DNA from 2 places in the Ferdinandcohnia salidurans genome. Region 2 is predicted to be linked to the other one. Evidence: a T-box and tRNA genes for the amino acid it is inferred to sense, from the RefSeq annotation. Region 2 holds a T-box; the other holds one or more tRNA genes.
What was found. A T-box is a leader RNA that pairs with one kind of tRNA and senses whether it is charged. The one in region 2 lies ahead of alaS (alanine--tRNA ligase), so its partner is inferred to be a tRNA-Ala.
Positions count from the first base shown of each region.

Region 1: it encodes a tRNA-Ala, which carries the amino acid that the T-box ahead of alaS (alanine--tRNA ligase) is inferred to sense. The anticodon was not compared.

Region 1 is NZ_JBHUEK010000010.1:360,689-376,833, reverse strand. Features, by position in the region: gene ACFSFW_RS09190 (beta-propeller domain-containing protein) at 1-550, opposite strand, end outside; gene ACFSFW_RS09185 (aminotransferase class V-fold PLP-dependent enzyme) at 741-2,339, opposite strand; gene plsY (glycerol-3-phosphate 1-O-acyltransferase PlsY) at 2,356-2,925, opposite strand; tRNA gene ACFSFW_RS09175 (tRNA-Ala) at 3,112-3,183, shown strand; gene ACFSFW_RS09170 (TetR/AcrR family transcriptional regulator) at 3,251-4,168, opposite strand; gene ACFSFW_RS09165 (universal stress protein) at 4,406-4,828, shown strand; gene ACFSFW_RS09160 (aldehyde dehydrogenase family protein) at 5,014-6,498, shown strand; gene ACFSFW_RS09155 (YitT family protein) at 6,568-7,182, opposite strand; gene ACFSFW_RS09150 (NUDIX hydrolase) at 7,253-7,990, opposite strand; gene ACFSFW_RS09145 (hypothetical protein) at 8,121-8,642, opposite strand; gene ACFSFW_RS09140 (glucosaminidase domain-containing protein) at 8,907-9,632, shown strand; gene ACFSFW_RS09135 (CPBP family intramembrane glutamic endopeptidase) at 9,756-10,520, shown strand; gene ACFSFW_RS09130 (SIMPL domain-containing protein) at 10,619-11,299, shown strand; gene ACFSFW_RS09125 (CBS domain-containing protein) at 11,343-12,053, opposite strand; gene ACFSFW_RS09120 (DUF2639 domain-containing protein) at 12,155-12,313, opposite strand; gene ACFSFW_RS09115 (H-type small acid-soluble spore protein) at 13,742-13,921, opposite strand; gene ACFSFW_RS09110 (atypical membrane-integrating protein (Mistic protein)) at 14,047-14,295, shown strand; gene ACFSFW_RS09105 (potassium channel family protein) at 14,317-15,309, shown strand; gene ACFSFW_RS09100 (glucose-6-phosphate isomerase) at 15,351-16,145, opposite strand, start outside.
Region 2 is NZ_JBHUEK010000031.1:139,854-155,998, reverse strand. Features, by position in the region: gene ACFSFW_RS21275 (peptidase U32 family protein) at 1-236, opposite strand, end outside; gene ACFSFW_RS21270 (O-methyltransferase) at 233-883, opposite strand; gene mltG (endolytic transglycosylase MltG) at 1,020-2,156, opposite strand; gene ACFSFW_RS21260 (DUF1292 domain-containing protein) at 2,341-2,628, opposite strand; gene ruvX (Holliday junction resolvase RuvX) at 2,643-3,059, opposite strand; gene ACFSFW_RS21250 (IreB family regulatory phosphoprotein) at 3,065-3,331, opposite strand; gene alaS (alanine--tRNA ligase) at 3,695-6,328, opposite strand; T-box leader at 6,383-6,598, opposite strand; gene ACFSFW_RS21240 (AI-2E family transporter) at 6,692-7,765, opposite strand; gene ACFSFW_RS21235 (nuclease-related domain-containing protein) at 7,890-8,816, shown strand; gene ACFSFW_RS21230 (YrzQ family protein) at 9,156-9,287, opposite strand; gene ACFSFW_RS21225 (YrzR-like zinc ribbon domain) at 9,312-9,500, opposite strand; gene ACFSFW_RS21220 (PRC-barrel domain-containing protein) at 9,527-10,006, opposite strand; gene recD2 (SF1B family DNA helicase RecD2) at 10,109-12,517, opposite strand; gene ACFSFW_RS21210 (tetratricopeptide repeat protein) at 12,538-13,200, opposite strand; gene mnmA (tRNA 2-thiouridine(34) synthase MnmA) at 13,286-14,398, opposite strand; gene ACFSFW_RS21200 (cysteine desulfurase family protein) at 14,410-15,552, opposite strand; gene cymR (cysteine metabolism transcriptional regulator CymR) at 15,604-16,017, opposite strand; gene ACFSFW_RS21190 (YczE/YyaS/YitT family protein) at 16,030-16,145, opposite strand, start outside.

The sequences.
Region 1 (16,145 bases), on a different contig from region 2:
GCGGGTATATCATCTTACGCTGATTTGGATTTACATGTGGTGTACTATCACGGAATGTATAACCAATTACGACGAGCTGGTCTTCATACAAAAATAATTGGCTTGGTGAAAATGAGTGTGAGAATGATATAGATTTTAGTAAAGACATTTCCTTTGCAGGTGCTGCTTTAATGACATTAAGCTTTCCATCAATGATTTGAAAAATATGTTTTCCATTTGTTTTTACAATGTCTGCTTCATCAACACCCTGAACCTGTGTATTCGTTTCTGAATGATCACTTCCACCTTCAGTGGCTTGATCAGCTGCGGAGGATTCATTTGTTACGGACATTTCTTGTTTAGCGGTATCCCTTCCGAAAATACTAAACCTTTGATTCCGCTTTTCTTCCTTAAGAGCTTCCCGAAATATCTCTTGGAGTTTTTCTTTTGTGACGGGTTGGATTTCAGTATCCACCTGGTTGACAACGGTTGGTTTAGAAGTGGTAAAAAATATAGTCATAGCCGTGATTATAATAACTGAAGCAAGATAAATGAACCATCTTTTCTTCATCCATTTCACCCCTTTTCCACTTAGACGAAACTCGGAAAGAAATGTTACATAAAAAGAAATGCGGAAGGCGCTCGCCCATCGGCGACAAGCATAAGACAAGCGCTGACAGAAGGCGCCTTCTGCCTTCCGAAGCGATTGGCTTATGACTCGAGCCGATAGCGCCTAGAGCTAGACAAAAAAAGAAAACCCTCTATACCGAGGGTTCTCCTAATTTTGCATATTGATTTAATAATAGCTCAAACACTCGTAGCATTCTTGCTATTTTCTTTTCATCGTGGTTGCTTAGACACGAGATTTGAATCCATTTCTTTTCTTGTAAATAGCTGCTTTCATAGTGAAGGTAATACCCTTGTAGTGCCATATCATCTCCAAAGTCCCCTGAAGAAATATGGTTTGGTAGTAACACCGTCATGATTGCAGGTGATGAAGATTCTTGTGGTGTTAAAATCTGTAGGCCAAGACCTTCAAGATATTCACGAATCAACTTGTATCTTGTTTTTATTTCAGAATAATACTCATCTATTTCGTATTTTTTAAGAGCTTGATTTAAAGCCTCTAGCAAGTTCGAGGAATGGGAATATGGAATACTTTGATTATAGGCATACATTCCGAGATCCAAATATCTTGGAATTGACTGATTTGGCACGACTTCATGATTATGGAAGACAAATGAGAGTCCAGTATAGCCACCAATTGCTTTCCCGCTCACCCCTGATGCCAAGTATATATTCTGGAAATCTAGTTTAACTGCTCCAATTGTACTAATACAATCCAGACAAAGCTTGACATTGTTCTTCAGGCAGATTTCTTTTAAATCTCCATAATTTATGAGCATACCTGTAGAGGTTTCACTATGGACACCCCAAAGCCATGTATACTCACCATTTTCGAGTTCACTCTTTATATCAGCTTCTGTAATAGGAGTTCCCCATGTTTTTTCTAATCTTGTAAAAGCTAAACCAGCTCGATTAGCATGATCAATTAATCTTGACCCAAACTCTCCATTGCTAATGATTAGGCCTTTACCTCCTAGTACAGATAGCTGGGCTGCAATAACATCATTAGCTAAAGTACCAGAGCCAACCAAAATTTCCACATGCTTTGAGTTTGTCATTTTACATAATTTCTCTCTTACAGACTTCATTTGAAATGAAAATTCATTCGAACGATGGGAAATCGGCTCCTCGCCAAGTGCTGCTTTTACATCCTCGCTTATTTTAATTGGGCCAGGTAAAAAGCTAACAGGTTCTTTTAATATTCTGCCAGCCAAAGATTCATCAAACGTCTGTTTTGTTAAATACATCGGCCAAAACGATGCAACTTCGGTCCCAGTTAGAGATGCGAATGGTTTGAATCCTAATTGACGATATAATTTTTCTTGTCTTGTTGTTCCTGAGATTAAGGCAACATCATAGCCTTCTTTCAAGCAATAATTAGACATAAGCTGGGCAAGGCCGAAAAAGATCCTCCCATTATTCCGATATTCTTCCTCAACAGCTAGCAAACGAATTTCGCACGGACTATCTGGTTTAACTGGTAGCTGTTCATCAAGATTTGGAAGCTTATGATCAAGTGAAAACGGTCTATTGGCTCTTACAGCAATCATACCTACTAATTTAGAATCCTTTACGCAAATTAAATATGTATTTTCATCATGAAATTTATCAATTAACATTTTTTCTTCATTTTTTTCATGCTGTGGAATTTCTTCAACAAATGTTTTGTAGTTTAAACGATGGATTTGATTAAATTCTTGTTTTGTCCGTGCTATTTTAAAGACAAAAGTCACGTTGGAATCACTCCGCTTATATGTTTTTATTCACTAATTTTTCCTTTAGATTGTCACGATGTGCCATTAGTAATAGGGCGATTACGATAAAAATAAGAATACATTCACGGATGGAATAATCCATGAACCAATAAATGACTGGAACAGTAAGAAAAGCAGACATTCCAGCTAACGTAAAGCTCCTCAAAATCAATAATAAAAGAAGGAAGATCGCACCAAATACTAGAAACGGTTGATAAGCCAATACAACTAATCCACCAGCTGCGGTCGCAATTCCTTTTCCGCCTTTAAATTTGAGAGTAATTGGCCAAATATGTCCGATGACGACTGCAATTAATGAGAGAATCTGAATTTCAAATGAAAAATTCAAGTATTTTGCACCTAGAACTACAACCATCCCTTTTAAAACATCACCAATGGCTGTTAGCAAAAATCCCTTCTTTCCTAGCAATCTACCAGCATTCCGAGCTCCTACATTCCCACTACCAAGTTTGCGAATATCCTCGCCTTTCATAAACCTCATGACGACATATCCGGTCATAATCGACCCTATAAAATAAGAAGCTAATACATATAAATAAATCACAAGTCCACCACCATTTTAGGTTTAATCAATTTTACCATTTTTTTCTGGTTATTTATATCGAAATTAAAGGATTCTTTTACAGATTTTTAGTAGAATATATGAATTTTTGGAGATCCTCATGCAAAAAAACGTATTAAAATATTGTCTATTAAGAAGCCACATGATATAATTTTGCTAAATTCATACGGGGTTGTAGCTCAGGGGGAGAGCATTTGCCTGGCAGGCAAAGGGTCGTGGGTTCGATTCCCATCAACTCCATCATTAAAGTCACTCTTTGGTCCACATTGAGTGGCTTTTCTTATTGATAAAAGCACAACAGACCCGATCAGTTTGATTGGGTCTGTTCTTGGTTTAATATATGCTCTCTCACAAAGTGAGCAAACTGAGAAAGCTCTTCTGTTTGTTGAAGCTCTTTGCTCATCACTAAAGATAATAGTGAGCTCTCGATGAGAAAGAGACGTGGGAGTTTATTATTCATAGCTTCTTCCTGAATGAAGTCAACTAATTGATGGTACTTTACTTTTTCCGGTTCATTTTGACGAATCTTCATAATCGCCTTTTTCAGGTCATTTGATTTTTCGAAAAATTCATTTTGAACATTCTTTTTCCCTTCATTCTTTTCAGGCAACCATGTTTTTAGTAACTCAGGATTCAATAGCTTATTATTTGCTTTATCTACATCTTCAACTAACGTTATTAAGCGATCGACACAATATTGAATGATGGCTTCATGATCAACTCTCGGACCGTACGTAAAGAAATGATATTGAAACGATTGTTGTAGCATTCCGGAAAAAAGAATCGCACAATCCAATAAATACTCACGTTTCTCTTCACCAAATAAGTCAATAAAACGATAATAAAGCCATCTAAGTTGCATTAACTGAAATTGTTTTACAAACTGCTTTAAGTCCGGATCATTCGATACAAGGGCCTCTTCAATCAGAGCATAAAGTTTGTTTTGCTTATTTAGCTGGAAAAAGAGACCAAGTTGTTTACTAAAGATATCAATATTCGCAAGGTTTTCACCTATTAATAATCTATTCCGTTCTTCCTCATTTTTAATTTGGATTGAGTTAAAAACGGCCATAAACAGTTCGCTTTTTGAAGAAAAATAGTTATAAAAGGTCCCCTTTGAAATCCCACTAGAATCAAGGATATCTTGGATTGACGTGGCTTGAAACCCTTTTTCCATAAAGAGTTGATGAGCCTTTTCTAAGACATATTGTTTTCGTTCATTCATGTTCAATCCCTACTTCTGAACTGCCATTTTTTAAATTTTATAGTAAATGATTTAACTAAAGAATTCAAATTTCAAATGGAATAACTTTTGTAAATTCGTTATTATTTCAACAATTTTGTTAACTACATCTGCTAATACAAGAATACCATTATAATAGAAGTAGGGGTTGATTTTTATTTCTATTTGCATGTTGCACTTAGAAAGCTCAATCTCACCAAATTGAAAGGGGTTTCCTTTATGAACAGACTACTTGTTCCTGTTGATGGTTCCACTCATTCTATTAAAGCATTACAATTCGCGTTAAAACTAGCAGATGAAAAAAATTCAGAAATCGTATTACTTAATGTCCAGCCAAGTTATAATACTCCAAATGTAAAACGTTTTGTTGGGAAAGAACAAATTAGAGAGTATCAAACCGAAGAAAGTAAAAATGCGTTTGAACGTGCAATAGCAGAACTAAAAAGTGTCACTATCCCCGTCGAGACAAAATTAAGAATTGGTGATCCATCAATTGAAATATGTGAGGAAGCAAGAGAATCACAAGCAACGCAAATTATCATGGGATATAGGGGACTTGGCGCTATCAAACGAACCGTGCTTGGCAGTGTAAGCTATAAAGTATTACATGATGCTCCATGTCCAGTAACAATTGTTCCTTAATAACGTATTCTTGGTAGAATGATTGATTATCAATCATTCTTTTTTTGTCGAAAAAACCCGTCATGAATTGTCGGAATTTTTTACCAAAAGTTGGTTGATTACTAGTTTATAAATGTTACCATTAGTATTGAAGGTGTTTTAGCAATGCCTGTATTGCTAGTTTCATATTAAAAAGGAGGAAGAAAATGAGCCAATTAATTTTTGCATTACGAGAAAAGGTTGAGTCATTTTTAAGAGGGACTAAGAAGCTTTATATCAATGGAGAATTTGTTGAGAGTGCTTCTGGTAAAACGTTCGAATCCTATAATCCAGCTACCGGGGAAGTTTTAGCAACTGTAAGTGAAGCTGGTCCAGAAGATATTGACCGTGCTGTAAAAGCTGCCCGAAAAGCTTTTGATGAAGGCCCTTGGCAAAAAATGACGGCAGCCGAAAGAAGCCGTATCATGTATAAACTGGCAGATTTGATGGAGCTACATAAAGATGAGCTAGCACAGTTGGAAACATTGGATAATGGAAAACCGATTCGTGAAACATCAAATGCAGATATTCCTCTAGCAATTGAACATATGCGTTATTATGCTGGATGGTCTACGAAAATTGTAGGACAAACTATTCCTGTAAATGGACCATTCTTTAACTATACTCGTCATGAGGCTGTTGGTGTTGTGGGTCAGATCATTCCATGGAACTTCCCACTATTAATGGCAATGTGGAAGCTTGGTGCAGCTCTTGCAACTGGTTGTACGATTGTATTAAAGCCAGCTGAACAAACTCCTCTTTCTGCTCTTTATTTAGCAGAGCTAATGGAAGAAGCCGGATTCCCAGCTGGGGTTGTGAATATCGTTCCTGGATTTGGTGAAACAGCTGGTCAACCTCTAGTTGATCATCCATTGGTTGATAAGATTGCGTTCACTGGTTCAACAGAAGTAGGAAAAAGCATCATGGAAAGAGCCTCCAAAACATTAAAACGTGTAACATTAGAATTAGGAGGAAAATCTCCAAATATTATTTTACCTGATGCTGATCTTTCAAAGGCCATCCCTGGTGCATTAAATGGGGTTATGTTTAACCAAGGTCAGGTATGTTGTGCTGGGTCACGTGTTTTCATACAAAAGAAACAATTTGATAATGTTGTGGCAGACATGGCAAGCCATGCTGAGAAGATTAAACAAGGTGCAGGTTTGCATTCTGATACAGAAATTGGACCACTTGTTTCAATCGAACAACAAAATCGCGTTTTAGGATATATTGAAAAAGGAATTAACGAAGGTGCAGAACTAGTTGTCGGTGGTCAAAAACCATTTGAAGAAGGCTATTTCGTATCTCCAACTATTTTTGCGAATGTAAAAGACGAAATGACAATCGCGAAAGAAGAAATCTTTGGTCCTGTTATTTCGGCAATGCCATATGATGACCTTGATGAATTAATTGCACGTGCAAATAATTCTGAGTATGGTCTTGCAGCTGGTGTGTGGACGCGAGATGTTGGGAAAGCACATTATATCGCAAACAACTTACGAGCTGGTACAGTATGGGTTAACTGCTATAATGCATTCGATGCAGCTTCTCCGTTCGGTGGCTACAAGCAATCCGGAATCGGCCGTGAAATGGGATCCTATGCATTAAATAACTATTCAGAAGTAAAGAGTGTCTGGATTGCTATGAACTAAATAACAACTCAACAGTAGCTTGAATTAAAATAGGCGAGAACCTCATTTAAGGGTTCTCGCTTTTTTTTGTTAATACGTATTTGTATTATGTTTTTGAATTTGCCGTTTTGGCAATTGGACCTTATATAAGAGATCGATAATCCGTGTGCTTATAAATTGACTAACGAGCGCATAAATGATGATTTTCCAATCCACGATAATTCCTGTCGCAAGCAAAATCGTACCATTAATTGCAAACAGTGTTTTTCCTGGTGAAAATCCTTTAAGTTTTGAAATGATTAAAGCTAAAATATCCATTCCACCTGATGAGGCACCCATTCGAAATAATATCCCAATTCCAACACCAAAGATCATCGAACCTACTATTAAATCAACGATTACATTTGATATGGGATTTGTTACCAACGGACTGATCAGACGAATGGTGAGTGCTGTAACTGTGACACAGTACAGCGTCCAAATCGCGGCCTCTTTTCCAAGCCACTTAATCGCAGCAAATAAAAGACCCGCATTTAGTACCCAAAGCGTAATATCAAAAGGAGTACCCGCTAAAAAGTTGACCAGTACTGCAACACTAGCTGCTCCTCCAGTTGGAATATAATGTGGAAATAAAAAGGTTGCCATGGCAAAGCCCTGAATGATCGCTGCAATTCCAAGTATTAAACCTTTGTTCATTAATTTCATGATGTGAGCTCCTATGACTAAACCAAATTTTATTATAATGGTACCATTATTTATGAAAGTTAAAAAGTAACTAATTTCCTTCAAATCTTGCTAATAATTCATATGGTCTCACTTTAAAAGCTTCATATGGCACATAATCTCCTTTTAGCGCATCAAGAACACGTGGTTTAAACTTTGGCCTCTTTATATAATCAGCAAAATTAAATTCATTTATTTTTACAAAAGCTACTTCTTTTGTTTCGTTAGACGTCGTTAAATTGCCTCCACTATATTCCCCGCGAAAAACAATTGAAACGACACTTCCATTTGAATATACACCCGTTACACCATGTAATCGCACATGAACCCCTGTTTCTTCGAAAATTTCCCGACAAAGGGCCTTGTCTAACGTCTCACCTTCATCAACTCCACCTCCAGGAAGCTCCCAAGTATCAGATCGCCAAAAAGTCTTTACCAGTAATACTTCGTTATTATCATTTGTGATAAATCCACTTACACTGACTGTGTGTTTAGGGGACTCATACGTACCTGTCGAAGATAAGAAATCCTCCTTACAATCTAAGTAATGCTTTTTTAGTTCCTCTATTTTCTGTTTCTCTTTGTAAACTCTTTTTTCAATTTTTATATACTCGTCCATATTTGGATATTCCCAAACGGCCATTATTTCCTTATTGGATTCATCTTGCCACTGCCCAATTAGTTTTGCACCATTTTTAATTTGAATGGGGATAAAGTGGTCATTTAAAAATTGGGCACATTGAGAAGCATTGCTCGGGTTGACTCTGTATATTATACGTTTATATAACATTGTTCTCATTCCTTTTTCAAAGCTAATGTATCATACGTCAAAGTCTTCAATCGGTTTGGACATTTTATTTCATAATAAAAAGACCTGCTTTACCGTAAGATAAGTGGTAAGCAGGTCTCTTTCTTTTTAATTAATCTTTCCAAATAATTTCACCCGATTTTGTTTTAGGATCGATTTCAACTTCGAAATCGTGTTTTTCGTAAAAATAGACAAGACGATCAACGTGATCCCAGTCTCTTTTTGCGATATCGCCTGTAATAACAGGGATGTTTTGTTCGCGCGCAATTTCCTTTAAATGATTCATGCAAATCGAACCATAGCCCTGGTTCGCAGGTCCTTTGATATCACCAATATGAATCGCATTAGCTTCATCTTTGTATTGTGCCTGAAGTGAAAAATCCCAGTTACCTCTATAGGCTGTGTCACAATCATTCACCATGATTTGGCAACGATTGCCGTCATCAAAGGCCGATACAATTACCCATTTTTCTTCCTTTGATTGGTCAATACCGATAATTTGATGCTTTTTAGAAATTTCTTTGATGTTATCTTGCATGCGAAAAAGCTGAAACTGTAAATCCTCTAAATCCTGTTTGACCTCTGACGGGTTCTTATTCAGATCCTCTTTCATTAGCAAACTTTGAAAATACATAACAAACACCTTTCATTGTATATTTTTTGCCTTAAAAGCAATTTACTTCCATTTTATTGATAAAAATGGGAAATGTTTACGTTTCTGACAACGAACATACAGTTTCAGATTATACTAGACTAACAGTATATTTGCAAACAACCTATACCCTTTGTCATCTTTTTATAAGATTGTTATAACCTCTTTGTAACATAACTGTCATTTTAGTATGTTAGGATAGTTTCCATGAGTAGGAAAAAGGTCTTATGAAGGAGGTAGGATAATATGAAAATCTCAAACCTTTTACTTAAAAAACCAGCCCTCATTTATATAATTGGTGTTGTAATCATTATAGGAACAAGTATTTTCGCTACCATGCAACATTCAAATGCTGAAACACTTGAAAAGAAAAACACGCCAGCAATTAATCCAGTAAAAGAATTAAAGAAAGAAAAAATAAATAATCAAAAACCGCAAAGCAAGCCTGTGCAAATGGCTTCAAAAAATTATAATGTAGAACAGGAAAATACTATTACTGGTCAAGAATTGGACAAGCATTTAAAGGGAAATCTAAAAGGTTTAGGACCAAACTTTGTAAAATCGGGTGAAGAGCATGATATTGATCCTGTATTTTTAGCAGCATTAGCTGCTCAGGAAACCGGTTGGGGAGATTCTGAAATTTCAACCTCACCTTGGAACAATATTGGGGGTATTACATGTATGCCTGATATTTACGCCGATATTTTTGGGGAAGATTATCCAAACCCTGGTTGCCAGGAATTAGTCGAAGGTGGAACAGAATGGCAAAAGTTTCGTTCTATTGAAGATAGTATCCATTTTAAAGCGATCTATTTAAAGAAATACTATGTCGAGAACGGAAATGAAACAATCGGTGAAATCCAAACAATCTATGCTCCAAATCAAGCAGCGAATGACGCCACTGGTCTAAATAATCAATGGGTAAAAAATATTGTATCCATTATGAATAATGTTAAAGAAGATCAAGTATGATTAAGGTGCCTTAATGGGCACCTTTTTTTGTTTAACTTGAAAAATAAAAATGAACTTTCTCAACACTTCATTCGTATTATCTACGGAAAATAAATGATAACGAAAATGAATGAGGGTGTTTAGATGACAGAGTTTTTTATATTTTGGATAGCTGCATCAATCGGGGCAATCGTCGTTATGCCCTATCAGTTTAAAATGTTAAAAGGAAAAATTGAAGAGGATACAATAAAGAATCCCACTAAAAAGATTCCTCCTACACCAGTACTTGTTTTAATCAGTATCATTCAAAGTGTTGTGTTATTAGGAGTTTCCGCATTTATTGGAACATGGCTTGCTCCAAAAGTTGACTTACATTGGTGGTTAATTGATTCCTGGTTAGATGGGAGCACTGTTCCCTACGACATCTCAGGGACCATTCTTCTGAGTATTGTGATTGGATTTGTTGTAGCCATTATCATCATCGGTTTGGATATTCTTTTCATGAAAAAGATACCTAATGTTCAAATGGATGAACCTTCTAGATTTCAATCGTTTTTAGCTTCATTTTATGGTGGAATCTCAGAGGAAGTTTTAACCCGCTTATTTTTAATGACAGCAGTGGTATATGTATTAAGCCTTTTAGGGTTAGGCGATCTTGCATATTGGATTGGGATCATCGTTGCTGCCCTTTTATTCGGCGTAGGACATTTGCCGGCTGCTTTTGGACTTTTCGGCAAATCCAAAATCGTTATTATCCGTACGGTTTTACTTAATGCCATACCTGGAATGTTGTTTGGGTATTTATATTGGAAGTTTGGAATTGAAATAGCCATGATTGCTCACTTTACAGGGGATATATGTTTACACGTCATTTTTGGACCATTGTATCGAAAAAGAATGGCTGGCTAAGCTCATGAAATCCGTGGGCTTTATTTTTTTGTATGCACACCTAAATGTTCTCGAAGTAATACAATACCAAAAAGATTATTTTGGGAAGGAGCTCTACGATGTATTATTATGAACCTTGGATGATGCGTTCTCAACCTAAAAGGAACAATAGTACCAATACACATCGAATGCAAGTAAATGGTGAGGGAATTGTTACAACTGCGCCGAACATTGCCACCATCACATTAGGTGTCATCACAGAAAGTAGCACAGTTACTGAAGCTCAAAATGAAAATAACCAACTAACAAAAAAGGTCATAGATTCTTTATTAGGACTAGGGATACCAAATGAACATATCAAAACAGTAGATTTTCGAATCGACATCATTTATGACTATGAAAACTCGAAACAGACCTTAAGGGGCTACCGAGTGACTCATATGTTACAAATATCAGATGTGGACATCCAATCGGTAGGTACCGTTGTAGATACAGCCGTTCAGAACGGAGCCAATACGGTGACGAATATTACTTTTACAGTACGCAATCCTCAAATATATTATGAAAGAGCACTTCAGAATGCCGTTCAAGACGGACAAGATAAAGCAAGGACAATCGCAAAAAAATTAGGAGTTGCACTTCAAGAGGTTCCCCTTCAAATTAAGGAGTTATCACAGCAAAGCCCACCTGTTCCATTTCAAACTGCAATGTTTGCCAAAAGTGAAGCTGCTACACCGATCCAAGCTGGGGAATTGACGATAACCGCTAGGGTGGAAGCGACGTTCCTATATTCAGTTTAATAATTAAAAGGCACTGTTCTCAGTGCCTTTTTAGTTCGCGTATTTAATCAATTTCAATTAGGTCCCATGATGTGATGATCCCTAATGGCTTTTCGTCGATTTGTCCAGTTTCGGTTATGATGACCGCTTCTAGTTTTTTACCATGGGCATGGCGTTTCTCAAACTTTTCTTCAACGACAAATATATCACAATTTTGATCAACAAATTCGATTAGATGCTTTGTTTCGTAGGGGATAACTTCCCCAACTCGGATATTTGATAAATCGATACTATCATTTGATAAATGTTTGGCCATCCATTTCATTATGGCCCCAGACGTTAAAATTCCAATGCATGTACCATCATTGTAAATCGGAAACTTCGTATACGAATTATTATGGATAGCAAGAATCACATCTTTAATAGAGGAATGAAAATTAAAATAAATAACAGGGCGACTTGAAATCGATAATGCCGTTACTGGTTTCTCCAAAAGAGCTGCAATTTCCTCAATCCGCTCAACCACTTCTTGATGTGGCTCAGCTATATAAAAATCAGCACGTAATTTTTCATGGACAATCGCATTGCGGAGCTTAGCAAATTGAAAGAGTTCATCCTTATAGGAACGGATTATGGCATGCCTTTTTGCACCATGTGCAACCAATTGACTAAATATATCTCCATTCACATTCTTGACCATTTTACTTAATGCTTTATGAACACGATTGAAGGCTATCTCAAATCGTTGTGATAAATCGATTTCGACTGTTTCCACTGATCCCCCTCCTACTCATCTCTTATTATATTTTAAAAATGAGTAGATTTGGAGAAAAATGTTCGCACAAAAAAAGCAGCCTCGAGGACCGCTTTTGACAATTATTTATCTGCTTCTTTATCCGCAACTAGTTCAAAATATAATTTTCGTAGGATATATGTTTTATACGTTTCTAGTTTTTTACGCTCAACTGGATGATGGTAAATCCCTTTTTCTTTTAATTGTTTCACATACCAACCCTTTGATCCTGGATAAGACATATCAAATCCCCCTCTTTTTTTCGCTTGTCCTATATGTATGCTTGGAAGAGAAAAAGAATGAATATCCTTTAAAAAAATTTTATAGAGTTTGTAACCTTTTACAAGACAGGTCGTCTAATTCAATGAAGTTTTCATTTCTCTCTTGCCTCTAATTACTCTCTCATAATTAGAGGCACTTTTTACTTCATTTCCCCTATCATTTATATATACAAAAAACCTCTAGGGTGTCCTAGAGGTTTTTTGGTTTGCATGAAAGATTCCAATATGCAAATAGTATATAAAAGAGGTGATTGTGTGAAGAAGGAGACACTTAGTTGGATTTTAACTGGACTTGTGATTGCTTTTTTTCTATGCTCATTTTTCTACTTTAGTTCGGATATATTCGCAAAATTCATTAGTGGATTTTGGGATTAAAAAAGCTCCCCTTTGCGTAAAATGGGAGCTTTTGTTTTGTCATTCAATATTAGTAAGGAACATGGTAGTTCTCGGTGAGTCCACTTGATGATTCTGACTCAGGAACTTGAAACTTCTACGGTGAGTCTGAATTCAAGGGTTTTTCTGACAGACTCAATAAGTAACTTCTCCTTTGTGTCAGAATGCTTAGCCAATTCGGACTCAATGAACTAGAAAACTCTGCGGTGAGTCTGAATACAAGGGTTATTCTGACAGACTCAACCACTTACTTCTCCTTTGTGTCAGAATGCTTGGCTCATTCGGACTCAGTGAACACAGAAAACTCTACGGTGTGTCCCAATACAAGGGATTTTCTGACAGACTCAGCAAGTAACTACTCCTTTGTGTCAGAATGCAAAGCTTATTCGGACTCAGTGAACCAAAAAACTCTACGGTGAGTCTGAATACAAGGGTTATTCTGACAGACTCAACCCGAAACTTCTCCCTTGTGTCAGAATGCTAGGCTCATTCGGACTCAGTGAACTAGAATACTCTACGGTGAGTCTGAAATCAAGGGTTTTTCTGACAGACTCAACCAGTAACTTCTACTTTGTGCCAGAATGCTTGGTCAATTCGGACTCAGTGAACACAGAAAACTCTACGGTGTGTCCCAATACAAGGGTTATTCTGACAGACTTAACCCGAAACATCTCCCTTGTGTCAGAATGCAAAGCTTATTCGGACTCAGTGAACAAAAAAACTCTACGGTGAGTCTGAATTCAAGGGTTATTCTGACAGCCTCAACCACTAACTACTCCTTTGTGTCAGAATTACGGGTTGATTCCGACAGACTCAACCAGAAAAAGCTCCAGTGAGTCCAATTGTGTCATTGATTCGGACTCTTAGCACCCAGATACCTCTAAAGCAAGTCGGAATGCCGGGATGATTCAGACAGAGAAAACAATAATTTTCTCTTTCCAGTCAAAATGCCACCCTACACCCGGCAAAAATCAACCCGATCTAATACTTTTGTACTTACATTTCTTCCAATTCAGCTACTGGGACAATATTTTTTTCATGCTCCCTACCTTTAAGGTGGACTGTGCACATATTCCCCTGCTCATCGCAGCTGTCAATCCATACTGAAGTGCCTTGATAATGAACGGTAACTTCATTTGATGAAGATAAGATTTGCCTTGCTCTACGAATATCCATTCTACTCACTCCCAATTAATATTTTCTTCCCTCCAATAGTTTCCGAATTTCTAGGAAATTTATGCAAAAATAGCAAGCTTTTGAACACACTATATAGGAAAGGATCAAGGAAGAGGAGTAAACGTATGAAGCTTAATGAAAATGAGAAGAAGACACTTAGTGATTCGATTGATCGGTTAAATGAAGGCTTAGATGTTGTCATTCAGTTATACAATGAGGCAGAAGAAGACAAGCCTCTGATTGAATTTGATCAAGAGGTTATTGAAGCCATTGAAAAAGCGAAGGAGACCTTTGGAGACGAAGAGATTACTCGTAGGATTAATACAATCATAAAAGAGATCTTTGCCTTTCTACCAAAAGATGAAAAAAAATAGAAGAAAAAAGGAGTGGAGTGTTTGTTAACAAGTATCTTAGCTTCCTTTTTTAAGCGCTTTTTGATTGCCAAGCTTATTGGAATTGTTTTATTAGTCATCATCATCTTTGGTGCCATTATTCACTTAATTGAGCCGGAAAACTTTCCAACCGTTTTCGACGGGGTTTGGTGGTCGATTGTCACCGCCGCAACAGTAGGATACGGTGATTATGCTCCAACTTCATTTGTTGGAAGAATTGTGGGGATGTTTCTGATCTTTATCGGTGTTGGAATTGTAACCCGCTATTTCGCTGCGATTTCAACTTCAACCTTCGTTACTCAAAATGCATACCTTGAAGGTACGTCTGGATTCCACGGAAAAAAACACATTATAATCATTGGTTGGAATGAACGGGTAAGGGAAACCATTTCTTTTCTTAAAACTCCGGGGTCAGCAACTGAAATTTTGTTAATTGATGATTCCTTAGAAAAAAACCCGATGCCTGGCAATCATTTTCATTTTATAAAAGGGGATCCAACTCGTGATGAAACCCTAAAGCAAGCAAATATACAGGATGCAGAAATGGTCTTAGTTACCGCCGACCAAGGCAAGGATGAAGTACATGCTGATATGCTCACCATCTTGACATTACTTGCGATAAAAGGGTTGAATCCAACCGTTTATACAATTGTAGAAATACTAACCACTCATCAGATTCAGAATGCAAAGCGTGGTGGTGCAGATGAAATCATCCAAACTAATCGGCTTTCAAGTTTGGTGATGGTCAATAGTCTTTTTTCACATGGAGTGTCTGATGCTTTGCTGTCCATGTTAGTTGATTTAAAAGGTGTAAAACTTCAGTTTTTGGAAACTACCTTTGATTTGGTGGGATTAACTTTTCAAAAAGCGAGTGAAACATTATTAAAAGAAGGGAAAATTTTAATTGGAATTAAACGAGGCGAAGAAATAACAATTAATCCTCCACTTTCACTTGAAATACGAAAAAATGATCACATTCTAATCATAAAAAGTTAAAAGGGATTCTCGATGCGAGAATCCCTTTTTCTATGATCAGCTTATAAGCGTTTTTCTAGTTCAGCCTTCTTCTCTTCGAAGCCAGGCTTACCTAGTAGAGCAAACATATTAACTTTGTATGCTTCTACACCTGGTTGGTCGAATGGATTTACACCTAATAGGTATCCACTCATTGCACATGCTTTCTCAAAGAAGTACACAAGGTATCCAAATGAATACTCGTCCATTTCTGGTACATGGACAATTAGATTTGGTACGCCTCCATCTGTATGAGCAAGCATTGTACCTTCGAATGCTTTCTTATTAACAAAATCAACTGATTTTCCAGCTAAATAATTTAATCCATCTAAATCATTATCTTCTGCTTCAACAATTAATTCATGACGGGATTTTTCGATATTAATAACTGTTTCAAATAAATCACGTCGCCCTTCTTGAACATATTGTCCAAGTGAGTGAAGGTCTGTTGAGAAGTTTGCAGACGATGGATAAATCCCTTTTTGGTCTTTCCCTTCACTTTCGCCAAATAATTGCTTCCACCATTCAGAGAAATATTGAAGTCCTGGTTCATAGTTGATTAACATTTCAATTGTTTTGCCTTTGTTGTATAGTGCATTACGAACAGCCGCATATTGGTAAGCAGCGTTCTCTTCAAGCTCTGATTTAGAGAAATCAACACTTGCTGCTTGTGCACCCTTCATCATTTCTTCAATATTTGCACCACTAACGGCAATTGGAAGTAGTCCAACAGCTGTTAAAACGGAGTAACGACCACCAACATCATCAGGAATGACGAAGGATTCATAGCCTTCTTCAGTTGCTAAAGTTTTTAATGC
Region 2 (16,145 bases):
TCTCCTAACTCAGGGACCTTTTCATTATGGAAAAGGGCATTCATTGCAACATATATTTTTGCGTCATGTGCATGAGCAACCTCAACCGCTTTTACAATTTCCTCACGGTTAAATTCACCAGCAAGACGCAAACCGTATCGTTGTTCACCTATAATAAAAGCTGTAGCACCAGCATTAATCAATGGTTCAATTTCTTCTACACTTGTAGGAGTCACCAGTAACTCTGGTTTCTTCATTCTGTTACACCTCTTCTTTTACTTAATGCAACCCCATCCCCAACAGGTAAGATAGTAGTCAGATAATCTGGGTGTGCGAGGAGCCATTCATTGTACGATTTAATTTTTGTTACGAGATTTCTTATTCTTTTACTCTCAATTTGTTCCTCTGCAACAAGCCCTTTAAATAGTACATTATCCGTAACAATTAAACCATCCTTTGAAAGGCATTTTTCATAGATGTCAAAAAAATGTCGATATTGCCCTTTAGCAGCATCGATAAAAATGCAATCAAATTCGCCATGTTTCTTTACTTCCTCAGCTGCGTCAAGAGCATCACCGAAAATCACTTCAATTTGTGAGCCGGTCCCTGTTCGTTCAATATTTTCAATGGCTATTTCGTATCTTTCTTGATCTCTTTCAATCGTGACAATTTTCGTATTTGGAAGTGCCTGAGCCATTCGAATAGCAGAATAGCCAATCGCCGTTCCAATTTCTAAAATTTGCTTTGGCTCAGAAATACGCAATATTTGAAGCATTGTTTCAATGCCTACTAGTTCCATAATTGGTACATTGTTTTCTTTTGCATAATGTTCAATTTCTTCAATGATTTCGTCTCGTTTTGGAAATAGACCTTCTAGATAATTGGTTATTTTGCTTGATAACAAGAAAAAAACCTCCATTTCAGTATGGTGGTATTGGTTAAAAGTGCAGTAATTTTGCTTTTTTATTTTTGTATGATAATAATTTCAACTTATTTTACCATAAAGAAAAAGGGAACGCCATATTGGGTTCCCTAGTAAGTTATTGTTGATTGGTTATATACTGTGCTTTTTTAGCATTATGCTCGTCCAATGTCTTGGAGTAATACACTTCACCTGTTGGAGCTGCTAAGAAGTATAGGTAATCCGTCTCGGCAGGGTTTAACGCCGCTGATAGGGATGATTCACCTGCATTTGCAATGGGTCCAGGTGTTAAACCTTGGTTTTTATATGTGTTGTATGGTGAGTTCACTTCAAGATGATCATATAGAACACGTTTTTTATGTTCTCCTAATGCATAAAGAACAGTAGGATCGGTTTGAAGTGGCATTCCATCATTCAGACGATTATAAAACACGCTAGAAATTTGCTCACGGTCTGTTTGTGCCGTTGCTTCTTCTTCTATTAACGACGCCATGGTTAATAGTTTATGAGTAGAATCGATATAGCTGTTCCCTTCCATTAGCCCAACGTATTTTACTAGGATCTTATCTGTTTGCTCTAGCATTGTTTCGATGATGGATTCAATTGAAGGCTTTTTCTCATAAAATGGATAGGTTGCTGGGAATAAATATCCTTCAAGTGGATGTTTAATATCTTTATTTAAAATTTCTTCCGATAATGTATTTGGAAACCTGCTAATCAAGTCTTTGACATAGGTAGGATCGTCTACCTTTTCCATGATTTCTTCCTTGGTATAACCGGTTTGCTCCGCAATAATTGTTGCTATTTCTTCAAGTTGTTTTCCTTCTGGTATCACTAGTTTAAATGCTGGTTCTCCCATAAGGATTCCTGATTTCAGACTTTCAATAATTTGATCAAAGTTCATAGATTGGTTAAATGTATATTCGCCAGCCTGAAAACCAGATTCATTTTTAAATTTTGTGTAGTAACGAAAAACTTTTGCATGTTTCACAATATCATTTTCTTCAAGAATTCTTGCAATCGCTGTTGGCGACGAACCAATTGGTATAGTTACTTCGATTGGTTCTTTATTTGTAGGGTCAACAGGCTCAAGTGCTGATTTTATATATAAATAGCCTCCGCCAATTATTCCAGATAAAACTACTAATATAACGATAAATACGATAAACACAATTTTACGGATTGTTTTGGCTTCTCTATGCCGTTCTTGCAAATTCTTTTTATATAAATCCTTTTTCGATTCGTTATCAGACATATATCGAAAATCCTCCCCTCACTCGAATTATTATACTACATTTTTTTATCTAATTCGTCAATTTTAGGGAGAATTCACTATATTTTTGCAGTTTTTTCTAAAAATTTCGTTCTTTTTTTAGTATCTTTTGAATTTTTTAAGCCATAAGTTGGAGAAAAAGAAAAAAAACAGCTCGCGGCTGTTTTTATTCTTCTCCTTCTTCATCAAGGAATGTATTTAGCATTTCTTCGACAAGGTCCCATTCTTCTTCAGTTTCAATTGGTTTAAGTTCACCATCTTCACCGTCTTCAGAAGGGCTAAAGCTTGATGCATGAATTTCGATATCTTCATCATCTTCATTTTCATCACTTACAGGATAGTAAAGGACGTATGACTTTCCAAATTCATCTGATTCGAATGTAAATAGTACCTCACAAAGAATTTCATTTCCTTGCTCGTCAATTACTGTTATTTGCTTTTCACCATGTTCCATGTTAATCCACCTCATTAATTTTTACTATCTAGATACCCCTGGAGGATCATGACTGCAGCCATTTTATCGATGACTTGCTTTCGCTTTTTTCGACTTACATCTGCTGATAATAGGACACGTTCAGCTGCTACTGTTGAGAGACGCTCGTCCCACAATACAACAGGCAAACCAAATTTCTCTTGTACAATGTCAGCATAATATTGACTGGCTTCACCACGTGGTCCAATAGTTCCATTCATATTCTTAGGTAAACCAATTACGACAGACTCTACTTCATATTCCTTGATAATTTCACCAAGTCTTTCCAATCCAAACTGCTGTCGTTCTTCATTTATCTTGATTGTTTCAATGCCTTGAGCAGTCCAGCCCATTTCATCACTGACGGCGACACCGACTGTTTTTGAGCCGACGTCCAAACCGAGAATCCTCATTCGTTTTACCCCTCACGATGGATCTTTAAATACGACTTCACTAACTCCTCGATTATTTCATCTCGTTCAAGCTTTCGGATGATATTCCTTGCGTCATTATGACGTGGAATGTATGCAGGATCTCCGGATAACAAGTACCCTACAATTTGATTGATTGGATTGTATCCTTTTTCTTGAAGAGCATCATAAACATTGAATAATACTTCATTTACATTGGTTTCAACTGGTTCCTCTGGAAAGTTGAATTTCATCGTTTTATCAAATGAGCTCAAGTTTTGCACCTCACTCTTTAGATTCTGGTGTCCGCATCCGTACATGTAAATCTTACCACTCATTGTACACTAATCACAACTAAATAGAAACAAGAAGTGACAATTTGTATCATTCCTTTAGACAGAATGATACAAATTCACATTTTTTAGAGGTAGTTCAAAAAGTCGGTCGAAAATGACACATCAAATTTCTGCGTTGGCTTGCTTCTCCGTTCCTCACGTATAAAATGCATACGCTCCGGTACTCAAAGCTGCACCGCCTTGAACTTTCGACGCACAGGACGTGCTAGTGTCGACAATGCCACAGGACGTGGCGTTTTTGTCGACGCGGTCCTTTTCACCCTCCTTTTTGAACAAGTATTTTTATATATTTTTTACCCATTCTTCTACAAATTGTAATGCAGATTCAAGCTGTTCTGGATTTTTACCACCCGCTTGCGCCATATCAGGTCGGCCACCACCGCCGCCGCCACAACGAGTCGCTACTTCCTTAATTAATTTTCCGGCATGGAAGCCTTTATCAATCAAGTCTTTTGTTACACCAGCCGTTAAGTTTACCTTGTCTTCGTTAACAGAACCTAAGACAATTACAGCTGAGCCAAGCTTTTGTTTTAAGTCATCGACCATTGCACGAAGATTATTCATATCTTGGGCATTTACCTTACTATATAAAACAGTTGCTCCATTAATTTCTTTCGCTTTTTCAACAAGGCTACCAGCTTCTATATTGCCAAGTTTCGCAGAAAGTGATTCATTTTCACGATGCAAATTACGAATTTCATGTTGTAATGCTTCAATGCGACTTGGAACTTCTGCCGGCTTTGTTTTTAAAAGGTTAGCAACTTCCTGCAGCATTTTCACTTGATCATTGATTACATGGTATGCCGCTTCACCTGTTACAGCTTCAATACGACGTGTACCTGCACCTATACCGGACTCAGAAACTATTTTGAATAACCCAATAGTTGATGTGTTTGGTACATGACATCCACCACAAAGCTCTAAACTATAGTCACCAACTTGAACAACACGAACGATGTTGCCATATTTTTCACCGAATAGAGCCATTGCTCCCATCACTTTTGCCTCAGCTAGCGATTTATAGTCAATATTAACCGGGATGCTACTCCAAACTTTTTCATTCACAATCGCTTCAATTTGCTCAATCTCTTCTTGTTTAATTTGACCAAAATGAGAGAAGTCAAAACGCAAACGATTTGATGTTACAAGTGAACCCGCTTGGTTTACGTGTGCACCGAGCACATCTTTTAATGCTTGATGTAAAAGGTGAGTCGCCGTGTGGTTTTTAATAACCCCAGCACGATTCTCTTGGTCAACCTTCGCATGAAGCTTATCACCTTTTGTTAAACTTCCTTTTTCAATAACTACTCGATGAAGGTTTTGTCCATTAGGCGCTTTTTGAACGTCTTTTACAACTAATTTTGTATTGTCGTTTTCAATTGTACCTTCATCAGCGATTTGTCCACCACTCTCAGCGTAAAAAGGCGTTTGGTTTAAAATAAGTTGAATTTCGTCGCCTTCATTTGCTTTCTCGACCATTTCTCCATCTTTTACGATGACAAGAACGGTTGACTCGGCTTCAAGTTCATCATACCCAACAAATGTGCTCTCAACTTTAATTTCACCAAGAACCCCGCTTTGGACCTGCATGGAATCAACATCTTGACGAGCAGATCTTGCTCTTTCACGTTGACTTTCCATTTCACGTTCAAAGCCATCGTGGTCGACTTTCATACCTTCTTCTTCTGCGTATTCCTCTGTTAGTTCAACAGGGAAACCATACGTATCATATAAGCGGAAGACATCTGCACCAGGAATCGTGTCACTGCCTTTTGCTTTTTCCTTTTGAATAACAGTTGATAGAATTGCTAGTCCATCATGTAAAGTTTCGTGGAAGCGTTCCTCTTCTGTTTTCACGACTTTCTGTATAAACTCAGTCTTCTCTTTTACTTCCGGATAAAAATCAACCATGATCTCCCCTACAACTGGAACGAGTTCATACATGAACGGACGGTTGATGGATATTTGTTTTGCATAACGTACAGCGCGTCTTAATAGTCGTCTGATTACATAGCCACGACCTTCGTTGGAAGGAAGCGCACCATCTCCAACTGCAAATGTAACTGTACGGATGTGGTCAGCAATAACCTTAAATGCCTCATCCTTATCTTTTGATTGACGATATTTTTCACCTGAAATGGATTCAGTTGCCTCAATAATCGGCATAAAAAGATCTGTGTCAAAGTTTGTAGGCACGTTTTGAATAACAGAGCACATTCTTTCAAGACCCATCCCTGTATCAATATTCTTTTTAGGAAGTGGAGTATAAGAACCATCTGGGTTATGGTTAAATTGTGAGAACACAAGGTTCCATATTTCTAGATAACGTTCATTTTCTCCACCTGGATATAATTCTGGATCATTTGGGTCATTACCAAATTCCTCGCCTCGGTCAAAGAAGATTTCTGTATTTGGACCACTTGGACCTTCACCGATATCCCAGAAGTTTCCTTCAAGACGAATGATTCGTTCCTCAGGAATTCCAATCTTTTTATTCCAAAGCTCAAATGCTTCATCATCCTCAGGATGAATCGTTACAGAAAGCTTCTCTGGGTCAAAACCAATCCAATCTTTGCTTGTTAAGAATTCCCATGCCCATTCAATTGATTCTTCTTTGAAGTAATCACCAATGGAGAAATTTCCTAGCATTTCAAAGAAAGTATGGTGGCGTGCTGTTTTTCCAACATTTTCAATATCATTTGTACGAATTGATTTCTGTGCATTACAAATTCTTGGATTTTGAGGGATTACACGTCCATCAAAATATTTTTTTAAAGTAGCAACACCACTATTGATCCATAGTAAGGATGGATCTTCATGTGGAACTAAGGAAGCACTTGGTTCTACTGCGTGCCCCTTTGATTGGAAAAAATCCAAAAACATTTGGCGAACTTGAGCTGATGTTAACTGTTTCATTTCATTACCTCCAATTACATTTTAGACATAAAAAAATACTCTAATCCCCTAAAAAACAGGGACGAGAGTATGCTCGCGGTACCACCCTGATTATGGACACAAAGAAATAGTGCCCATCACCTTCGTATATTGATAACGGTATTCACCGGTAGGTTTACCTACACTCAGGAGTAGCTTTCTGTTACCCTTCATCCGAAATTCCTCTCAGCCTTGGAAATTTCTCTCTGGTTTGATGGTACTGTAACGTACTGATTCCTTCATAGTTTTCACTCATCGTGATTAAATTGTCACATTATGTATTACCTAGTTTCTTGTCAATTATATTCAAGTCAAAAATGTTTGTCAACGTCAGCGTTCAATGTGTTATTGTTCCTTTCGAGCAACTGTAAAATGTTGTTTCGCGTGAACGATAAACACCTTTAATATGGCCACAACCGGAACAGCAACAATCAGGCCCACGACTCCCCCTACTTCTCCACCTACTAATAACGCCGCAATAATTACAATCGGATGTAAGCGTAAGCTTTTCCCGACAATAATTGGTGAAAGCAGGTTTCCTTCGATAAACTGAAGTCCAAACACAACAAGAACAACAATGATTAGCATCTTGATTGAAATCGTTGCAGCAATAATGGCGGCTGGAATTGCACCAATAATTGGACCGAAGTATGGGATGATATTCGTTATGCCCACTATGCTTCCAAATAATAAGGGATATTTCATACCGGAGATCCAAAATGCGATTGAGGCTGTTGTTCCAACAAGCAAACAAACAATCAGTTGCCCTCTAATATAATTCCCCAATGACTCATCAACATCTCGAAAAAAAAGCTGACCTGCTTTTCTAAGTTTTCGAGGCGTAATATACCAAACTGCTTTCATCATTTGGTCGTGGTCCTTTAACAAATAAAAAACGATGAATGGAATAATAGCAATAATGAAAATGGAATTAAGCAATACTTTCAAAAATTCAATTGTCCTTGAAAGTAGATAATCCACATAATTTTCTAGCGAATTAAGCAAATCATCAAGCTGTGAGTGAACAAAGGCAGGAAGCTGTGAACTACCTGATTCAATTTCTTTTAACCATACTCTATAGGTCTTACTGAATTCTGGGAAGCTCTCAGCAAGGTCCTTGAGTTGTGCAAGAATTACCGGAATTCCTTTGTATATACCAAAACCAACCCCACCGAAAAAAACAAAATAGATGAGTAAGATCGCTAGTGATCTCGGTACTCCACGATTGCTGATTTTTTCAATAATGGGATGCAGCAAGTAAGCGATAAAAATAGAAAGAATAAAAGGAACGAGAAATGTTTTTAAGAGTAACACAATCGGGAGCCAGACTGGAGCCAATTTCAAAAAAACATAAATAGTTAAAAACGCTAGTAATAATAGTGATATTCTGAAAATCCATTTGATTCTATTTTCACTCATCTCATTCACTCCCTTGTTAGTAGTTTTTGGAGTATATGCGGTTTTATACGGGTTGTGAACGCAACAGAAAATATTGTAAAAAGACAGATTGTTTTGTAAAATATAGCTGAAAGGATGTGGTAGATTGGTTATAGTTATTAAACCACGTGGTGAAAACATTGAACTAGAGTTACTACGCTCTTTACGAGTCCACAAGAAACTAGCGGAAGAAGACGAAAACAATTTTGTATCCCTCGAAAAAGGCTGGCTAGGTGAAAAACAGTTTGACCAGTTGCTTTTAGGCCTCACAAATGAAAACCTCATATTAAACGACCTTCTCCTGAAAGTGAACAACACCCTATTCCAAATTGATTCCCTGCTTATCACGCAAAAGAAAATATTCATCTTTGAAGTAAAAAACTACGAAGGAGACTATTACATCAAAGATGGCCGCTTGCACATAATGAATGGAAAAGAAATCAAAAACCCTCTCATCCAAACCTCCCGCAGCGAATCATTATTTCGGCAACTCCTCCAGGAATTGAGGTTCAATGTACCAGTTGAATCTAATGTAATATTCATCAACCCAGAGTTTTATTTATATGAGGCACCGGTTAATGGACCCTATGTATTCCATGCACAACTAGGTCGTTTTTTGAAAAAACTAGATGCTGGTGCGGCATCTGGGGTTTCCGGGGGTCATATAGAATTAGCTAAAAAATTGGCTTCATTGCATATAACGAAGAATCCCTATTCGAGACTGCCAGATTACACATATGAGGAGTTGGAGAAGGGGATTGTTTGTAAGAGTGGGTGCTTGGAATATGAAGATACAAATAGACAAACTTTGGTTTGTAATAAATGTGGCTTTGTGGAGGACAAAGAATCAGCGATACTTAGGAGTGTAGAGGAGTTTAGGTTCCTTTTTCCTGAAAAACGAATAACTGTGGATGTTATTTATAATTGGTGTAAGGTTATAAGGTCAAAAAAAACAATACAAAAAATACTATCCAAGAATTTCGATTTGATATTATTTGGTAGAGGCTCATATTATGTGGATAAAAGGAAGTAAAGGTGGTCCGTGACAGTTTTGGGTGGGTATTTTTGGGGATGGTTGATTAAAGTCTTATAGCTGGTATGGCGATTACTAGTTTTATCCAGGTGCGGACCTCTTTCTCCACTTTGCCGGTTTGCTTACTCCTAATTTTATCCAGATGTGGACCTTTTTCTCTACTTTGCAGGTTTGCTTACTCCTAATTTTATCCAGGCGCGAACCTCTTTCTCCACTTTGCCGGTTCCTAACTCCTAATTTTATCCAAGCTCGGACCTCTTTCTTTAGTTTTGAGGGACACTACTCCAAACAGATACCAAAAAACCCCACATCCGTGGGGTTTTTCCATTTCATCACATTTTAAAACATTTTCGTAATACGTTTGCGAATTTTTTTCATGTTGCGGGCAGACATAACATCTGTTCTTTGCATCATTCCGTATGCCGCAGCACCTAGACCCATAGTGATTAGAGAAGTCATTGTTTTATTCATATCCTCTTCACTCCTTGTTTAGGATTACATACTGATCCTTCTGTCGTCTTCAGCAAACAGATCATCCAACGAACTGAGTGTGCCATCTTCCTCTACCTGATGTGTGAATATTTGTCCTTTGTTAACAGATAGTTCGATAAAACATCCCCAGCAGTAATATTGGTTAACACCAATTTTACCGATATCTTTACTTTTACAGTTTGGGCACTTCACAGGGTACACCTCACATCATGGAATTCCTAATTTATAGATACGACGATGACATCTTCACCGATTTTTAAAGGTTCGTTGGTTTTGATTACCTTTTTTCCTTCTGTTATATCAGCAAAAAAGCCATCCGTTACTTCATACCCTATAATAGTGCCCACTTCTTCTGTAAAATATACATCTTCAAGTAAGCCTAATTTTTGACCTTCTGAGGACAAAAGTGGCTTTCGGAATAATCCATGATGGGTGTGCAAAAAATAGGTGGGTGTATCGGCTTCATTGTCAAGAAGCTCCAATAGCGTTCTGTCCGAAACCATGACACCATCATCTCCAATCGAGGAGATGCTTTCGATCGGGACTACTCGATTTCGTTCAAATAGTCCTTTTCCTTTCATAATCAGGGCATTTACCTTGCCATCTGATGTGAGACAAAGGTCTGAAACTCGGCCGAGCTCTTCGGCAGACTTTTCATCATAGACCGGTAAATCCTTGAGTAGAGAGAACGTCCGCAAAGATAATCGCCACCTTTCCGAACATTACTTATCATTCACTTTCAGGTAAGGTGTCATACTGCACAAGAGTTTCCAAAAGAAAAAAGCTGGAATCCCCAGCTTTTATTCAACTTCCATATAATCGTATGGAGTAATTCCCTCCATGCCAATATTTGGGTCGGTTTGGAAAATAACCTCTTGATAGGATTTTGCCTCTTCAGGTATTGCTACAGGAATAGGAGCTTCCACCATTGCACCAAAAGTTGTTTTTAATTTATCGCATAAGGTTGTTTGACGGTTTGTATCATTTGCACGTTGAACACCTTGCCTTAATGCATCTTCCTCGCCACATAAAATTAGGAAGTTTTTAGCTCTCGTTATGGCTGTGTAAATTAAATTACGACGTAGCATGCGATAATAACCTTTAACAATCGGTAAAATGACGATTGGGAATTCACTACCCTGTGATTTGTGAATCGAACAGCAATAGGCATGTGTGATTTGGTTTAAGTCCTGTTTTGTATATGTGACTTCATTACCTTCAAAATTAATAACAACCATGTCCTGTTTTTCTGTGTTTTCTTTTGCATAAAAGATTGACTCAATTTCACCAATATCGCCATTAAACACATTATTCTCAGGCTGATTGACGAGTTGAAGCACCTTGTCACCACGCCGGTAAACAATATCTCCATATTTTAATTCTCGCTTGCCGTGTACGGGCGGATTAAAAAGCTCTTGCAGCATCACATTTAAACTGTCAATCCCAGCAGGGCCGCGATACATTGGTGCCAACACCTGAATATCCTTAACGGAAAAGCCCTTCTTTTTTGCATTATCCGAAACCTGCTTAACCACCTCAAGTACCTGGTTCTGGTAACACTTTAAAAAAGAGCGATCCTTTTTAGGTGCGGAAATATCAGGTGGTAGAGCGCCTTTTTTAATATCGTGAGCCAATTCAATTATTGACGAACCTTCTGATTGTCGATAAATATCAGTTAAACGTACAGTTGGTACTACTTCAGATGCCAATAAATCCTTTAACACCTGGCCAGGACCAACAGAAGGCAACTGGTCTTCATCCCCTACTAGCACTACTTGGATATGCTCCGGTAGTGATTTAAACAACTGATGTGCAATCCAAATATCGACCATTGAAACTTCATCAACTATTAACAGCTTGCCGTTTATCGGATTATCCTCATCATGACTAAATCCTTCGACTCCGTTCCATCCTAAAAGTCGATGGATGGTGACGGCAGGAAGACCAGTTGATTCGGTCATCCTTTTTGCGGCGCGCCCTGTTGGGGCCACTAATAAAACTGGGAAAGGATTTTCGGAATTATAATCTTTTGGGTCTAAGGAGCAGCCGTGCAGTTCTCCGTACAATTCAACGATCCCCTTAATAACGGTTGTTTTCCCCGTACCTGGACCACCTGTTAAGAGAAGCATTGGAGACATGAGCGCTTTTTGGATCGCATCTTTTTGCGAAGGTGCGTATTGGACATTGATTCTTTCCTCTAACTCACCAAGTGCTAGCAAAAATTCAGACTCTGGGAATAGGTTTTCGTATTCAGTCTGTTCCATGACTCGTTTTATATTTGTAATTAATCCTTTTTCAGAAAAATATAGAGTAGGTAGGTAAACCCTGTCCTCTTCAATAACAAGCTTACTTTCCTCGGTTAAACTTATTATTTCCTTAGAAATATCTGTAGCAATGATTTCTTCACGGCTACTTTGTTCTAATAATTGCTGAACACGAATGATTAAATCCTCAACAAAAAGGTAAACGTGTCCGTCCTGTAAAGAATCTTGTTCAAGTATGTATAAGCAACCAGCCTTAATTCGGTCTGGGTGATTTCCAGAAATCCCAAGTTGGCGTCCTAGTTCGTCTGCTCTACCGAAACCTATACCTTCAATATCTTCGACTAACTTATACGGACTATGTTGAAGAATTTCAAGTGTTTGCTCTTTATAGACTTGATAAATCCGCATGGAAAGCTGAGGACCAAATCCATATTGAGAGAGGCCAATCATGATTTGTTCAAGACCTTGGTGTTCTTGTAGTGTTTCATAAATCTCTTTTGCCTTGTCTGCTGGAAGTTTATCAACCTCCTGCAAGATATCAGGGTTTGCGATGATTTTTGAAATGGCTCCTTCACCAAGTTTTTCTACAATTTTTTCTGCTGTCTTTTTCCCAATCCCTTTAAAAAGATCACTTGAAAGGTATTGGACGATTCCTTGTTTCGTATGTGGAATTTCTTTTTGAAATTGTTCAACATGGAACTGGATGCCAAACCGTGGATGCTCCTTTAAGCGACCAAAAAAGATGTATGTTTCATTTTCATGAATTCGAGGGAAATACCCTGTTACAACTGCTTCTTTTTCATTATAGTCTTCATTTGTTTCTTGAAGTCTAATGCGAACGACAGAATATAAATTTTGCTCATTATGAAAGATCGTCACTAAGTGAGTTCCCTTCATAAATTTTCGTTGTTCATCAAATAAATCTAAAGACTCCTGTTGTTCCATTAAGCATTCCCTCCCCTCATTTATTCACTTAATGCTTCACTTACAATCTTTTTCCCGTTTGCTGCAAGCATATGGTCAGGTTGAATTTCTAATGCTTTTTCAAACATTTCGAGTGCTTTTTCATAATCATTCTTAAAACCAGCATAGGCTACACCTAGATTGTAATAGGCATCTGAGTGATTAGGCTCTAATTCAATTACAGTATGGAACGTTTTGATAGCTTCGTCAATTACTGATTCACCCGCTAGGCAGAGGCCATATTGAAATAATGCATCCACATCATTTTCGTTTAATTCCACTGCACGCTTCATATATGGCAGTGCTAACTTTGGCTGTCCTAGTTGAATCAAAGTCATACCTAACATAAAGTATGTATCACTATTTTCCAAGCCTGCTTTTAGAGCTTTTTCAAACATATCCTTTGCTTTTAAGAAATCTTCTTGGTTGTAAAGGAGGTTACCGATTCCGTAATAAGCAGTTCCCGCTTCCTCGTCAAGCTCAAGTGCTTTCGTAAAAAAAGCAATCGCTCTCTCAGGGTCACCCACAGCCGCTAGAAGATTGCCAAAGTTAATATAGTAAACCGGCTCTTTCGGGTTTTCTTCAATAGCTTGTGAAAAGCATTTCGCTGCTTCTTCATACTTACCTTCTTGCATATATTCAATGCCTTGTTTATTTAAATCCAATGATATTCAACTCCAGAATCAACTTTTTTGCACTCATATTATAACACAGGAAAACCCCAACCCTAAATATAGAGTTGAGGTTTCTTCATCCAACATATGTTAGACGTTCTCCATTTTTAAAGACTTTATCAATTGTTGCACCACCGAGACATTCGTCCCCATTATAGAAAACGACTGCTTGTCCTGGTGTTACCGCACGAATTGGCTCATCAAAAATGACTTTAACTGTATTATCGTCCACCTTTTTAACCGTTACTGCATTATCCGGTTGACGATAACGGAATTTAGCTGTGCATTTTACTTCCTCTTCAGGTTCCATATCCGAAACCCAGCTAACATTTGTAGCTAAAATGGAATCTGAATATAGAAACTCATTGTGGAAACCTTGGTCAACATAAAGAATATTTTTCTTAAGGTCTTTTCCAACTGCAAACCACGGTTCTCCGCTTCCGCCAATTCCAAGGCCATGACGTTGACCAATCGTATAATACATTAAGCCATCATGCTTCCCTTTTACTTCACCTGAAAAAGTCACCATATCTCCTTTTTGCGCAGGTAAATAATTGCTTAAGAATTCTTTGAAATTACGTTCTCCGATAAAGCAAATCCCAGTGCTATCTTTTTTAGTGGCAGTCGCAAGGTTTGCTTCTTTTGCAAGCTCCCGCACCTTTGACTTTTCAATATTTCCGATTGGGAACATGACCTTTGAAAGCTGCTCCTGTGTAAGTTGATTTAAGAAATAAGTTTGGTCCTTATTCTCATCTACCCCACGGAGCATCTTGTATTCACCGTCTCTGTATTCAACACGAGCGTAGTGACCAGTCGCGAGATAATCCGCACCAAGTGTTAAAGCATGATCTAAAAAGGCTTTAAATTTGATTTCTTTATTACACATCACATCTGGGTTTGGTGTTCTGCCTGCTTTATACTCGTCCAAAAAGTAGGTAAACACTTTGTCCCAATACTGCTTTTCGAAATTGACTGCGTAGTAAGGAATGCCGATCTGGTTACAGACACGAATTACGTCCTCATAATCCTCAGTGGCAGTACATACGCCATTCTCATCGGTATCATCCCAGTTTTTCATAAATATCCCGATTACATCATAGCCTTGCTCTTTTAGTAAAAGGGCTGCAACTGATGAGTCTACTCCACCAGACATTCCTACTACAACTCGGGTATCTTTAGGATCTTTCATATTTCCACCTCCTATTTTGTTAATCGTGAAACGATTTTTGCTGTTTCTAATGCTGCTGTTTTTATAACTTCGATTGTATTACCGATACCGAAGCTAAAACGGATAGAAGAAGCGATTCGCTCCGAATCCTTTCCAAACATCGCAACCAGCACATGTGAAGGGTCAATGGACCCAGCGGTACATGCTGACCCACTTGAAGCTGCTATTCCTGCTAAATCTAAGTTAACGAGCATAGACTCGACATTTGTACCAGGAAAATAGATATTTAACACATGTGGTAAAGACTTCGTTAGCTCACCATTCACTTCAAACGAGATATCTTGTTCTTTTAAAACTGAAACAAAAGCCTGTTTGAAATCTTGGTATAGAGCATTTTTTTCGCTCATTGTTTTCTTCGCCAACTGTGCTGCAGTTTGCAATCCAACAATTCCCGCTACATTTTCCGTTCCTGCACGACGTTTCTTTTCTTGTTCTCCTCCAAATAGAAGAGGAGCTAACTTTCTTCCCTCTCTCATAAATAAAAAACCAGTTCCCTTAGGGCCATTTATTTTATGTGCTGAAACGGAAAGTAGGTCAATTTTATATTGATTCACATCTATATCAACCAGTCCATATGCTTGGACCGCGTCTGTGTGAAATACTGCCTGATGATCCTGAAGAAGTTCTCCAATTTCCTTAATCGGTTGTATGGCCCCTACCTCATTATTGCCAAACATAATTGTCACAAGGATCGTTTCCGGAGTTAGTGCCGCTTCAATGTCCTTGACAGAAATGAGTCCAGCCTCATTTACTGGTAAATACGTAACTGTAAACCCTTGTTTCTCCAGATGTTCACAAGTATGAAGTACGGCGTGATGTTCGATAGCAGACGTAATGATGTGTTTGCCTTTTCCTTGCATCTTCATAGCAGTTCCAATTATTGCTAAATTGTCTGCCTCAGTACCTCCACTTGTAAAGACAATCTCGTTTGGTTTTGCATTGATTGTACCGGCAATGGTTTGTCTTGCTTCATCAACTGCATGACGACTTTTTCGTCCAAAAAAATGAATGCTAGACGGATTGCCAAAAGCCTCTGTCATAAAGGGAAGCATACTCTCTACAACATCAGGGTGCATGGGCGATGTAGCTGCATGATCTAAATAAATATGCTGCATCAAATCAGCCCTCCTTTTTTAAAAAAGTAACGTTATTATGACATGTTTTCCTTAAATGTAAAACATATATGCATCGTTTCCATCGCTATGGCTTGCAAGGTCTTCGAGTGTAGTTCCGTCTAATACTTCTTTTACAGCATCTCGAATTCGTATCCATAATTCCCGTTTTGCTGGCTCTTCATCCTCCAAAACTTCTACAGGGCTAATGGGTCCCTCAAGAACGAGTATGACATCTCCTGCTGTAATTTTTGTAGGTTCATCCCCTAATACATAGCCACCATAGGCTCCACGAATACTTTTCACCAATCCTGCATTACGTAAAGGTGAGATTAATTGTTCAAGATAATGTTCAGAAAGCTCGTGTTTTGCTGCAATTGATTTTAGGGAGAGCGGTCCTTTTCCATGATTTTTTGCAAGTTCAATCATGATTGTCAGACCATATCTTCCTTTTGTTGATATTTTCATTCACTTTCACCCCTAATTACTAAAATGATTCACTTCAACTATTGGTGTCTTCTCCAATTTCTGTTTTAACCCATCATGCATTCGTTGACATTGTGGCAACGCAAACCCTGCGATATAGCCTATACCTA